Regions from separate parts of the Pseudorhizobium marinum genome, predicted to be linked through region 3. Evidence: riboswitches for the same ligand, from Rfam matches in the RefSeq annotation. Region 3 holds a riboswitch; each other region holds the start of a gene.

Region 1 (3,774 bases), on a different contig from region 3:
GGGACTTTCATTCGATGGAAGATGGCCTCCCTTTATCAAAACCGCACGCGGCCCCAGCGCCAGAAGCCTTTCGGCCTGATGGGCCATCGTGTCTCGATCACCGGCCTCCGCTTCGCCGAGCAGCGCGGCGGCCTCCGGCAGATTTGGCGTGATCAGGGTCGCAAGCGGAAGCAGCCGCCGGTTCAGGGCTTCTACGGCATCCGCGGCCAGAAGCGAGGCGCCGCCCTTGGCGACCATCACCGGATCGACGACGACCGGAACTCCTTCGCCGTGTTTCGTGAGGGCATCGGCCACCGCTTCGGCAATCTCGGCCGTTGCGATCATCCCGATCTTGACCGCATCGACACGGATGTCTGCGAAGACGGCGCGGATCTGATCGGCGACGAAGGATGCCGGCACGAGATGCACGCCGGACACTCCTTGCGTGTTCTGGGCCGTCAATGCCGTGATCACGGCCATGCCATAGGTGCCCCGCGCAGCGAATGTCTTCAGGTCCGCCTGAATGCCGGCACCACCGGAGGGATCCGAGCCCGCGATGGACAGGATGTTTGCGATCATCGGCGCGCCTCCTCGATTTCCTGGGCAAGAGAACGGGCCGCGGCCTCCGGATCCGGCTGGCCGCAGATGGCCGACACTACGGCAAGGCCATGCGCACCGGCTGCAAGAACCGGCGCGGCGTGACCCTGCTTCAGCCCGCCAATCGCGACGCTAGGGACGGGTGCTACGGCAACGATACGCGCGAGGCCATCGAAACCGATCGGCGTCTTGTGGTCCGGCTTGGTGCCCGTGGCAAAGACGGGCCCGATGCCGACGTAGTCGACGAGACCTGCCTCCACCTGGCGCGCCAGTTCCTCCGTCTCAACCGAAACGCCGAGGATCATCGTGTCCGGGATGCGCCGGCGTGCGGCCGTGGCGGCGAGGTCGCTCTGGCCAACGTGGACGCCCTCGGCGCCAAGAGCGATGGCCGCCTCCACGTCGTCGTTGACGATCAGGGGGACGCCGGTGCCGGCAAGTGCGCTCTGCAGTGCCCGACCAGTTTCGATCATGGCAGAGGTGTCCGCCGTCTTGTCCCGCAACTGCACCATGGTCACGCCACCGGCAACGGCCATTCTTGCGGTTTCCACCATTCCGATCCCGCGGCAGAGCTCGGGATCGAGCACCAGGTAAAGAGAGAGGTCAAAGCGCTTCATAGCATTGTGATCCTTGCTTCGGCGTCGAGTCTTTCGCTGCCGAGTGCCGACAATGAATCCAGAAACAGCGTCTGGAAGGATCCGGGGCCACGGGCCTGTTCTCCGGCATCCTCCCCGCAGACGGCAAACAGCGCGAGTGCGGCGATTGTCGCTTCGAAGGGCTGGTCCGGGGTGCTGGCGGCGAAGGCGCCGACCAGGCAGGTGAGGGCGCAGCCAAGTGCCGTCACTTTCGGCATCAGCGGCGATCCCCCTTCAATCGTGGCCGATCGGGTGCCGTCGGTGACGAAATCGACATCGCCTGTCACGGCTACGACGCAACCATGTCGCCGTGCCAGCGTCAGAGCAGCGTTCCGGGCTGCCATGGCACTGTCGCCGCTATCGACGCCCTGGCCGCGGGATGCTTCGCCGGCGAGGGCCATGATTTCGGAGGCATTGCCGCGCAGGATGGTGGGCTCCAGCGCCATCAGCTCACCGACGACCCGTCTGCGGAAACCGGTGGCGTAGTGGGCGACGGGATCAAGCACCCATGGCTTGTCGACGTCCTTGGCGGCCCTGGCCGCTGCCAGCATGCCGGCCACGCCGCCGGCCCAAAGCGTACCGATGTTGATCGTCACGGCACCGGCGATCCGGGCGAATTCTCCGGCCTCCTCTTCGGCACTGACCATAGCTGGCGATGCGCCTGCGGACAGAAGCACATTGGCCGCTATGTTCATCGCTACATCGTTGGTGATGCATTGGACCAGGGGATTGGCCTGGCGCATCGCGGCGAGAAGAGTGCCGCAGGAGGGAGTTGTTTTCGTCATTCTAGATGCCCCTTTTGGCGGGGCAGGCGCAGGCGACATTTCTGAAATGCGCCATCGCGACTCCCTCCGCCAGCATGATCTGGTTCAGGTTCAAAGGGTCCTTCTCAGCCTGCAATCGCAGACGCCCCTGTCGAGGTCGAAACTTACAGAAAAAGCGTCGATTGTCACCCGCCAATCCAGGTGCGCCGGGTGACACCTAAACCTTCTCGAGGTCGCAGAGCAATGCGAAGGCCTCATAAGGGCGCAGGGTCACGGTTTCCCCGATCCTGTCCATGTCGGTATAATTGCCGATGAGGCAGCGCCCCTGCACATGCAATTCATCCGGCATCGTCACGGTGACCTCATGCGGCCTGAAGTTGGCGAGAACGACCAGGCGGTCCCCTTCCAGCGTTCGGCTGTAGACAAAGACATCGGGGTGCTGATCGAGCCAGGATTGGTACCGGCCATAGACGATGACCTGATGGTGCTTGCGCAGGTCGATCAGCTTCCGGTAGTGGCTCCAGATCGACTGGTCGTCGTCAACCTGAGTTTCCGCATTCACGGTCGCAAAATTGGGATTCACCTCGATCCAGGGCGAGCCGGTTGTGAACCCGCCCTGCGGCGCGCTGCTCCACTGCATCGGCGTGCGGGCATTGTCCCGTCCACTTTCATTGGCGCCCCGAATGAAATCGTCCGGCGACAAGCCTGCCTCCACGTGAAGGCGGTGCATGTTGAGCGTTTCGATGTCCTTGTACTGGTCGATCGACGTGAAGGGGACGTTGGTCATGCCGATCTCTTCACCCTGGTAGATGAAGGGGGTGCCCTTCATCAGGTGCAGAACCGTCGCCAGCATCTTTGCCGATTCCACGTGGAAGCCGGTGGTGTCGCCATAGCGGGAGACAGCCCGCGGCAGGTCGTGGTTGACCCAGAACAGGGAGTTCCAGCCATCCTCGGCGAGCGCCGTCTGCCATTTGCCGAAGACCGCCTTCAGCGCGATGAGGTCAAACGGCCTTGGCCGCCATTTGCCGTAGGTCTGATCCCAGAACTGGGTAACATGCTCGAACTGGAAGACCATCGACAGTTCCCGCCGGTCGCGACCGGAGTAGAGCAGGGCCGATGTGGGCGTGGCGCTCCACGCCTCACCCACGGTCAGGACATCGCGGCTGCCGAAGGTCTCGCGGTTCATTTCCTGCAGATAATCATGCAGATGCGGGCCGTCACTGGTGATGCCGGCATCCACCTGTTTTCCGATCAGGTCGATGACGTCCATGCGAAAGCCGGCGATGCCACGGTCGAGCCACCAGTTCATCATGCGGTAGACCTCTGCCCGCACCTGCGGATTTTCCCAGTTGAGGTCCGGCTGGCGGCGCGAAAAGAGGTGCAGGTAATATTCGCCGGTCTGCGGATCCAGCGTCCAGGCCGGACCGCCAAAGGTCGATTCGAGTGCGCTCGGCAGTCCGCCTTCCGCGGACGGGCGCCGCCAGATGTAATAGTCGCGATAAGGATTATCAGTCGAGCTGCGCGCTTCCCGAAACCAAGGATGCTCGTCGGATGTGTGATTGACGACAAGGTCCAGCACGATGCCGATGCCGCGCTTCCTGGCCTCGGCGACCAGCCGATCGAAATCGGCGAGCGTGCCGAACTCCGGGGCAATGCCCTGGTAATCGGAAATATCGTAGCCGTTGTCGTCCATCGGGGAAGTGAAGATCGGCGAGAGCCAGATCACGGTTATTCCGAGCGACTGGAGATAGTCCAGCCTGGAGATGATACCCGGGATGTCGCCGACGCCATCGCCGTCGCTA
Region 2 (3,774 bases), on a different contig from region 3:
TCGTAACCTGGAGCAATATCGGTTGTCAGCGGCCCAAGCGTGTAGAAGGGCGCTTCCCCGCAGATCTGCAACTGCTTGTCCATGTTTTCCTTGATCTTGTGCATCGGGACATGTCCCGGGCCTTCGATCATCACCTGGCAGTCTTTCTCCCAGGCAATCCTGGTGAGTTCGCCGAGTGTTTCAAGCTCAGCGAACTGCGCAGCATCGTTGGCATCGGCAATGGAACCGGGGCGCAGGCCGTCGCCCAGCGAGAAGGAGACGTCATAGGCACGGCAGATGTCGCAGATGTCCTCAAAATGCTGGTAAAGGAAACTCTCCTTGTGATGATGTAGACACCATTTGGCCATGATGGAGCCGCCACGCGAGACGATGCCGGTGACCCGATCGATGGTGAGCGGAATGTAGGCGAGCCTCACCCCGGCATGGATGGTGAAGTAGTCCACCCCCTGCTCCGCCTGTTCGATCAGCGTATCGCGATAGATTTCCCAGGTGAGGTTTTCCGCAATGCCGCCGACCTTCTCCAGCGCCTGGTAGAGCGGCACGGTGCCGAGCGGGACTGGAGAGTTGCGGATAATCCACTCGCGGATGTTGTGGATGTTACGGCCGGTGGAGAGATCCATTACGGTATCGCCGCCCCAGCGGATCGCCCAGACCATCTTCTCCACCTCTTCGGTCATGGAGGACGTCACGGCGGAATTGCCGATGTTGGCGTTGATCTTGACCAGGAAGTTGCGGCCGATGATCATCGGTTCGGCTTCGGGGTGGTTGATATTGGCCGGAATGATGGCGCGTCCACTCGCCACTTCCTGCCGAACGAACTCCGGTGTGACGAAATCGGGAATGTGCGCGCCGAAGCTTTCGCCGTCCCGCTGCAGCGAATGCTCTTGGGCTTGCCGGCCCAGATTCTCCCGAATAGCGACAAATTCCATTTCCGCGGTTATGATACCCGCCCGCGCGTAGGCGAGCTGGGTCACCGCCTTCCCATCCTTCGCGCGGCGCGGAGGGCTCAGGGGAGAGAATTGCGGCGTCAGCCGGTCGCCGGCCGCAAAGCCGTTGTCCTCCGGCCGGATCTTGCGGCCTTGATAGATCTCGGTGTCGTCGCGCGCTGCGATCCACGCTTGGCGAAGCTTCGGCAGGCCGCCTTCGATCGAGACGACGTGCGACGGATCGGTATAGGGGCCGGATGTGTCATAGACGATGACGGGTAGCTCACCGGAGGTCGGGTGGAGGGCGACCTCGCGCATGGGAACGCGAAGGTCCGGATGCTGCTTTCCGGCCAAGTGGATCTTGCGCGACGCGGGCAAGGGCCCGCTGGTAACGGCTGTCGAATGGGTTGAGGCGGCAATCTTCATCGTGAGGCTCCAAGTTTCAGGTTGGAGACCCAGTCCTAGAGCCGGAATGATGGAAGGACGCAGAGACGGAATCCAGACGTGGACTGTATATCGTCGAGCGCTCGCACCGTCCCTACGCCAGTATGAACTGGATCAGGTTCAACGGGTCACTGCGCTGCGAAAGCCAGCAGAATCTCAGCCCCTTGCCGGGGCACCCCTGGTGAATGATGCAAGGCTACGATAGTCGGATTAGCAGGTCAAGCACGCGCGACCGAAAAGCTTCACGCAAACCTGTGGGGGTTACGCGCTTATCAATGATGCTCATCGACGACGATGCAAATTGCCAGGGGGAGCTCCTTCATGCAGCAAAGGTCGGCCGGCCCGCCCGGGAGATCGAACGCGCGACCCCGGCCTGCAAACCCTTCGCAAGGGACTGCCTTGGTGAGCGAGGAGCCCGGGTTGCCGGATTGGATGATTCGGAGCTGGCTGCTCTCCGTTCTGTCCCATCTGTGGATGCGAACACCTGACCCAGTCGTTCGAAGACGGCCCCATGCCGTTCATTCGAGGCGCCCAGTACGTCCTTGCGCCGTTCCAGCGGGCTGCAAATCAGTTGTCTTGCCAGGTCAGGTTCAAGGGCGCCTTGCCAGAACCAGCAACAGAAAGCCGCCCAGGTCGCGCCAGCGCAAGAACCGCGAGACGGCTTCGCAAGCAGCGGGTGACGGTTGAGGCTCACCGATATTGGTGATGACGAAGCCCGCGGAGGCTACTACAATGAAGTAGTCCCCAATGGTCCGCGGAAAAAAAACCTCGGAACCGCAAACGGCGGAGTTTCTTCGTCGTTGGGGTGGGCTCCAAAACGTCAATGCTCCACGAAGGGCCCTCTGTCGAAACACCGACCGAAACCCAGTTGCTCGGCCGTCGGCGGCTTTTTCCCAACCCAGCCCCCGGGCCGCCTGGGCAACAGTGGCCCAACGTTTCCCGACCAGCTTCACCGCTCACGCTTATACTCGCGGCTCAATATCCGCCTTGGCAATGACGCTCTCCGGATTCAGACGGAACACCTAAACGCGATTTCCATGAAGCCGGCGGCAGGCCAGAGAGTGGCAGCTCTTGGCGGACTTTCTGCCGCTCAACGCAACAGGGTTCCCACTCGCTGGACCGCTTGATGGTAACGCTTTGGCTTTGCGTTTTCCCGGGTGACGATGCCCTTGGCTTCCAGATCAAGCCGAACAGCACCTAACCACCAGCCCAGTTTGTCTCCACCAGGAAACAGCTCCTCCGTGAGGTGCGGCAGGAGGGCCTGCTTGGCTTCTGCTTCGGTCATGCCGGGAGACTGTCGGGGCAAGACGACCAGGAGTGCATCCCGAACGGCTTCGTATTTCCGCCGGTCGACCAACTTCGTTCGTCCGGTCGAGATGACGTTCTCAATTTCAATTTTCTCGAGATCAGACATTAGATGCTCGCTGCAGGAATGGCACTGTTGGGCTGCGGAACCCCATAAGGGCAAACGATGAGGCCAAGCGCCATGCGGCCCCTAGCGGGATTGGCCTGCCATTCGGCACATCGCTGGGGAGGCGATCTGCATCGGCAAGGTCGCTACAGAACATTCGATATTCTACAGCTGGTCGGGCGGTTTCAGGCAAATTTTTCGCATAAAGGCTTACCCAATGGCCGGGTTCGAAGTCGAGGAACATCGGGGTGTTGCAACAGTCAGCGAAAATGCGCCTGGTTGGGCTGTCGGGGGTAAGTCTATGTTGCTGGAGGCGTTCTGCACCAGCATCGCATGCGATTTTGTCGGCGCGATGAATGATGACATGAGTCGCGCCCTTTCCATCCGTCACGCCGACACCATCCGGTAAGGCAGCAAAAAATTCAGATGCCAAACGGCAACTGGTACACATGCATTCGCTGCTCATAATGCTGGGGCCCGAAATCGTCAGGCGAGCCGCCCGGCAGCGACAGGTGATGGACTGTGATTCCTGCATCGGTGCATCTCCTTATTGAATAGAATGACGATTCTATTTAATCCAGTCAAGACGACCAGAAACCTGTCCGCAAGCAACAAGGACAATCCATGAACAATGGTGCGCAGACGCGGATCGCGAGAAGTCGAACTAAAATCCTTGCTGCAGCCTCCGATGTCTTTCTGAGTGAAGGCTATGTCGCCTCAAGCATGGAGCAAGTAGCCCTAGCAGCAGATGTTTCCATCCAAACCATCTACAGCCACTTCAAAGGAAAGGGAGCACTCTTTCTCGAGGTTGCTACCGACCTGGCCGGGGGCGCTGCGAGTGCTGTGGGCAATTTGGTTGAAACACTGCCTGAAGACACTCCGGTTGAGGAATGGCTTACGCGGTTTGCCACCCAGCAGTTGAAGGTTGTCCTGACGCCAACTCTCATGCAACTGAGACGCATGGTGATCGGAGAGGTGGGGCGTTTCCCCCAG
Region 3 (3,774 bases):
CGCTGCACGGCGCGCGATGTCGAGGCGCATGGCCAGAGCGCCCGACAGTGTGAGCGGCAGGCCCAGCGCGACCAGCAGCAGGAAGAGCCACAGCGCCGCCTCCTCCGCGCCGACCATGCCGGTCGAGAAGAGGTAGCGCAGGACGACCGAGGCCAGCACCAGCGCCAGAAGGACTGCCAGCACCGCCGCCGCCACGGTCGAGAGCGCCGCTTCGACGGCCTCCGCAAGGCGCCCGCTCTTCTGCTGCCAGTCGCTGGCCGGAGGCGGCAGTGATGGCGGCGCGGCACTATCCTTTACCGACAGGGGTCGCAGGTCTGTGTCCTCGCCTCGCCTCACCGCAGTTCGACGGCCAGGTCCTCGACGGCCGGCGCGCTGTCGATCAGCCCGCTTTCGGCCATGAAGGCGCCGAAGCGCTCGTAGCGGCCGCGGTCGAGGGCCGCCGGGCGCTTGGCAAAGCGCGGCAGCGTATCGAGGAAGGCCTGGCGGTTCAGCGCGTCATCGAGGTCCGGATAGGCCTTGATGAAGAGCTCCCAGGCCTCCTGCGGATGGTTGGTGAGGAAGATCGCGGCATCCTCGACGGCCTTCAGGAAGCGGGGAAGACGGTCGTCGCCGGCCATGTCCCTCTGGGCGACGAAGATCAGCTCGTCATAGACGGGAACGCCGTGCTCTTCGGGAAAGAAGGCATGGGGCTCGCCGCCTTCGAGGCGGATCTGGGTCAGCTCGAAATTGCGGAAGCCGCCGACGGTGGCGTCCACCTGGCCGCCGAGCAGCGAGGCGGTGAGCGCGAAGTTGACGTTGACGAGTTCGACGTCATCGAGGGACAGGCCTTCGGCCTCCAGGATACGCTTCAGCATGGCATCCTCGAAACCGGACACCGAAAAGCCGATCTTCCTGCCCTTCAGATCCGCCAGCGTCTTGACGGGACCATTGGCGAGAACCGTGATGGTGTTGAGCGGCGTCTCGACAAGCGTGCCGAAGCGGACGAGCGGCAGGCCCGCAGCGTGGTCGAGATAGAGGTTCGGCTGGTAATGCACGCCGATATCGGCCTGGCCGGCGGCGACCAGCCGCGGCACGGAGGACGGATCGGCCGGCGGCAGCAGTTCCACCTCGAGGCCCTGTTCGGCAAAGAGACCGCGCTCCTGGGCGACGACCATGGTCGCGTGATCCGGGTTGACGAACCATTCGAGCATCACGGTCAGCTTGTCGGCGGCTTGCGCTGGCAGGGGAAGCGCCAGGAGCGCGAGCGCGCCGAGGAGGGGAAGCAGGCGTCGTGTCATGATTTTATTCTCCGGCTAATTAAATTAAGGGGGCGATGGTCGGATTCCGGCGCCCAAGGGGCGAGCGGCGCCGTCAGGCGGTCGACGGCGGCGCGCAGGAGGAGGGTCATGGCCGCGAGTAGCGCCATGGCGGCAAAGACGGTGTCGGTCTGCATGCGGGCATTGGCCTGCACCATGACGAAGCCGAGACCCGCGGAGGCGCCGACCCATTCGCCGACCACGGCACCGATTGGCGCCAGCGGCGCGGCAACGCGCAGGCCCGAAACGAGCGCCGGCAGCGCCAGCGGCAGGCGGATGTGGCGGAGCACCTGCCAATGACTGGCCTTGGTGAGCGCGGCGGCATCGAGCAGGACCGGATCGGTGCGGTGCAAGCCGTCGGCGAAGGCGGATGCAACCGGAAAGAAGATGATGATCGTTGCCATCACTGCCTTGGAGGCCATGCCGAAGCCGAACCAGAGGACGAGAATGGGGGCGAGCACGAAGACCGGCAGCGCCTGCAGGACCAGCAGCATCGGCCAGGCGAGACGCCCGAGCCGGGGGAACGCCGCCATCGACAGGGCGGCGGCAAAGCCCAGCAGCGTGCCGCAGGCGAGACCGACGAGGATCTCCGACAGGGTGATCAGCCCGTTGCGCAGCAGGAATTCCGGCTGGCGGACCAGTGCTGCAGCCACCTGCAGCGGCGCGGGAAGAATGTAGCGGGGGGCGCCGACCAGCCAGACGACGGCCTGCCAGAGGGCGATCAGGCCCAGGAGGCCCGGTCCCATGTGCTTCAACGACATGGCAAGGCTCTACCGCGTCGGCGCCTGGTCGCCGCGCGAGCGCAGTCTGTCACGGATTGTGGTGCTGGATGCCATCAAACGATCTCCCGACGGTTACATCATGGAGATCCAGGTAAAGCGGAGAAGAGAATTGGCGCCTGATATGGCCGTTTCCGTTCCTACGCCGGTATGACCCGGATCAGGTTCAAGGGTCCGGCTCACCGCCATCTCAGCACCGTTACGATGCCCCCCTCGGAATTTCGTCATGTTTTGCGCAGACCGGCGGCAATGTCAATCGCCTTGCGCGGGAGCCAAGCCCGGCAGCGGCGGCGGGCGCCTCATGCGTTCCGCATCACGGAACCGACAGGTCCTGAGCGCGAAGGTAAAGCGTGCGGGTGCCGCCGATGTGATTGGTGGCGAATGTCTTCAGCGAACCTTCCGGGCCGGTTTCGCCGTAATCCTTCATCAGCTGGATCATGCTTTCCAGGGCGATCGCCTGGGCGGAGAAATAGGCGTTGTCGAACTGGTTCTGGAGCGCCGACTCCAGCGCCTGAAGCGTGTTGCGATCCTGCTCGCTCAGGTCCGCCGCCGGATCCACGCCCTCCTCGACGAGCGCCTCTTTCAACTCCGCCACAAACCGGCGCTGGTTCTCCGTCACCGTCTCGGCGAAGGCGCGCACCGACTCCTCCTGCCCACGGGAGAGCGCCAGTTCTGCCGATTCCACGAGGAAGTGGCTCAGGCTGGCCAAGCGTCCGGAAAAGGACTGCCTAGCATCCTCCTGCGCCGCAGCCTGCACGGCGCCCAAGGGTATGAGCAGAAGCGCAAGCATGAGTATCCGGGATGCTGACCTGAACATGAAAAAGAACCTTTCCTGCTGATGACCGGGCTGATGATGGAGAAGGCGCCGCCGCGGCGGCGCTCCCTGATCTCGAACCGCAGATCGTTGCCGAAGTTCCCGCGGCCGGACGCTGCCCGGAAGGACGCTACTGCGCCGGCTCGCTTGGCTCGTCGGTGAGCGCGGGATGGCTCGTCTGATCCTCGACGCCGCTCGGCGGCGCTTCGTCGGTGCGCTCGTAGGGCTCCTCGACGATCACGGTGGAGGTCGACGCAAGGTCCTGGACAAAAAGGAAGAAGCCCCCGACGACCACGACGATCACCGCCGCGGCAATGAACATGAGCTTTTTCGTGCGACTATCCATGGCTTGCTCCATTTGCTGTGGATCTCTCCAACCATGGAGCGCGGCGGAAGTTGCAAGGCATTTCCTCGCGGCGGCTTCTCCGTCGCTGAGCCACCCCGAGCCCTAGCAGGATATCAGTCCTGCTCGGCGCGACGCATGGGCATGCGGTCGATGAGGCCGAACAGCGCTTCGCTGTCGACAAACTCGCCGCTCTTCAGTTTTGCACCTCCGTCCTTGCCGATCAGGACCACTTGAAACTCACCGGGCGCGATGTCGGCCTGCCGGCGAAGTTCGGCGGCGTCGAGGTCGCCGATGCTGCCATAGACGGCTTCCGCGGTCTCCTCGGTCACCCGCACGACGACCATGTCGCGATCGGCGAGTGCCGCATCGGAGCGTGTGAACTCCGCCAGTTGCCGTTCCAGCCGGGCCTCACCCGCCGCGCCAAAGACGAGGGCGATGCGGTTCTTCCAGGTAAGCTGCGACAGGCTATCCATGGCGGATGCCTGCAGTGGAACCAGAAGGGCCAGCACCGTTGCGATCATCGGCCTTTGCATCTGCATC

The links. A riboswitch is a leader RNA that binds a small molecule or an ion and turns the genes downstream of it on or off. The one in region 3 is predicted to bind thiamine pyrophosphate.
Region 1: linked by a shared signal. The riboswitch ahead of thiM (hydroxyethylthiazole kinase) and the one ahead of EO99_RS0123485 (ABC transporter permease) in region 3 are both predicted to bind thiamine pyrophosphate.
Region 2: linked by a shared signal. The riboswitch ahead of thiC (phosphomethylpyrimidine synthase ThiC) and the one ahead of EO99_RS0123485 (ABC transporter permease) in region 3 are both predicted to bind thiamine pyrophosphate.

The regions. Positions count from the first base shown of each region.
Region 1 covers NZ_JMQK01000021.1:36,079-39,852, forward strand. The annotation lists gene thiD (bifunctional hydroxymethylpyrimidine kinase/phosphomethylpyrimidine kinase) at 1-558, opposite strand, end outside; gene thiE (thiamine phosphate synthase) at 555-1,190, opposite strand; gene thiM (hydroxyethylthiazole kinase) at 1,187-1,993, opposite strand; TPP riboswitch at 2,038-2,132, opposite strand; gene EO99_RS0120365 (glycoside hydrolase family 13 protein) at 2,190-3,774, opposite strand, start outside.
Region 2 covers NZ_JMQK01000014.1:74,288-78,061, reverse strand. The annotation lists gene thiC (phosphomethylpyrimidine synthase ThiC) at 1-1,352, opposite strand, end outside; TPP riboswitch at 1,444-1,560, opposite strand; gene EO99_RS0116800 (DUF6958 family protein) at 2,461-2,784, opposite strand; gene EO99_RS27530 (GFA family protein) at 2,777-3,316, opposite strand; gene EO99_RS0116790 (TetR/AcrR family transcriptional regulator) at 3,406-3,774, shown strand, end outside.
Region 3 covers NZ_JMQK01000030.1:35,344-39,117, reverse strand. The annotation lists gene EO99_RS0123495 (TRAP transporter large permease) at 1-270, opposite strand, end outside; gene EO99_RS0123490 (ABC transporter substrate-binding protein) at 333-1,277, opposite strand; gene EO99_RS0123485 (ABC transporter permease) at 1,274-2,056, opposite strand; gene EO99_RS27725 (hypothetical protein) at 2,040-2,228, shown strand; TPP riboswitch at 2,195-2,298, opposite strand; gene EO99_RS0123475 (DUF4142 domain-containing protein) at 2,388-2,891, opposite strand; gene EO99_RS0123470 (hypothetical protein) at 3,019-3,234, opposite strand; gene EO99_RS0123465 (DUF4174 domain-containing protein) at 3,348-3,774, opposite strand, start outside.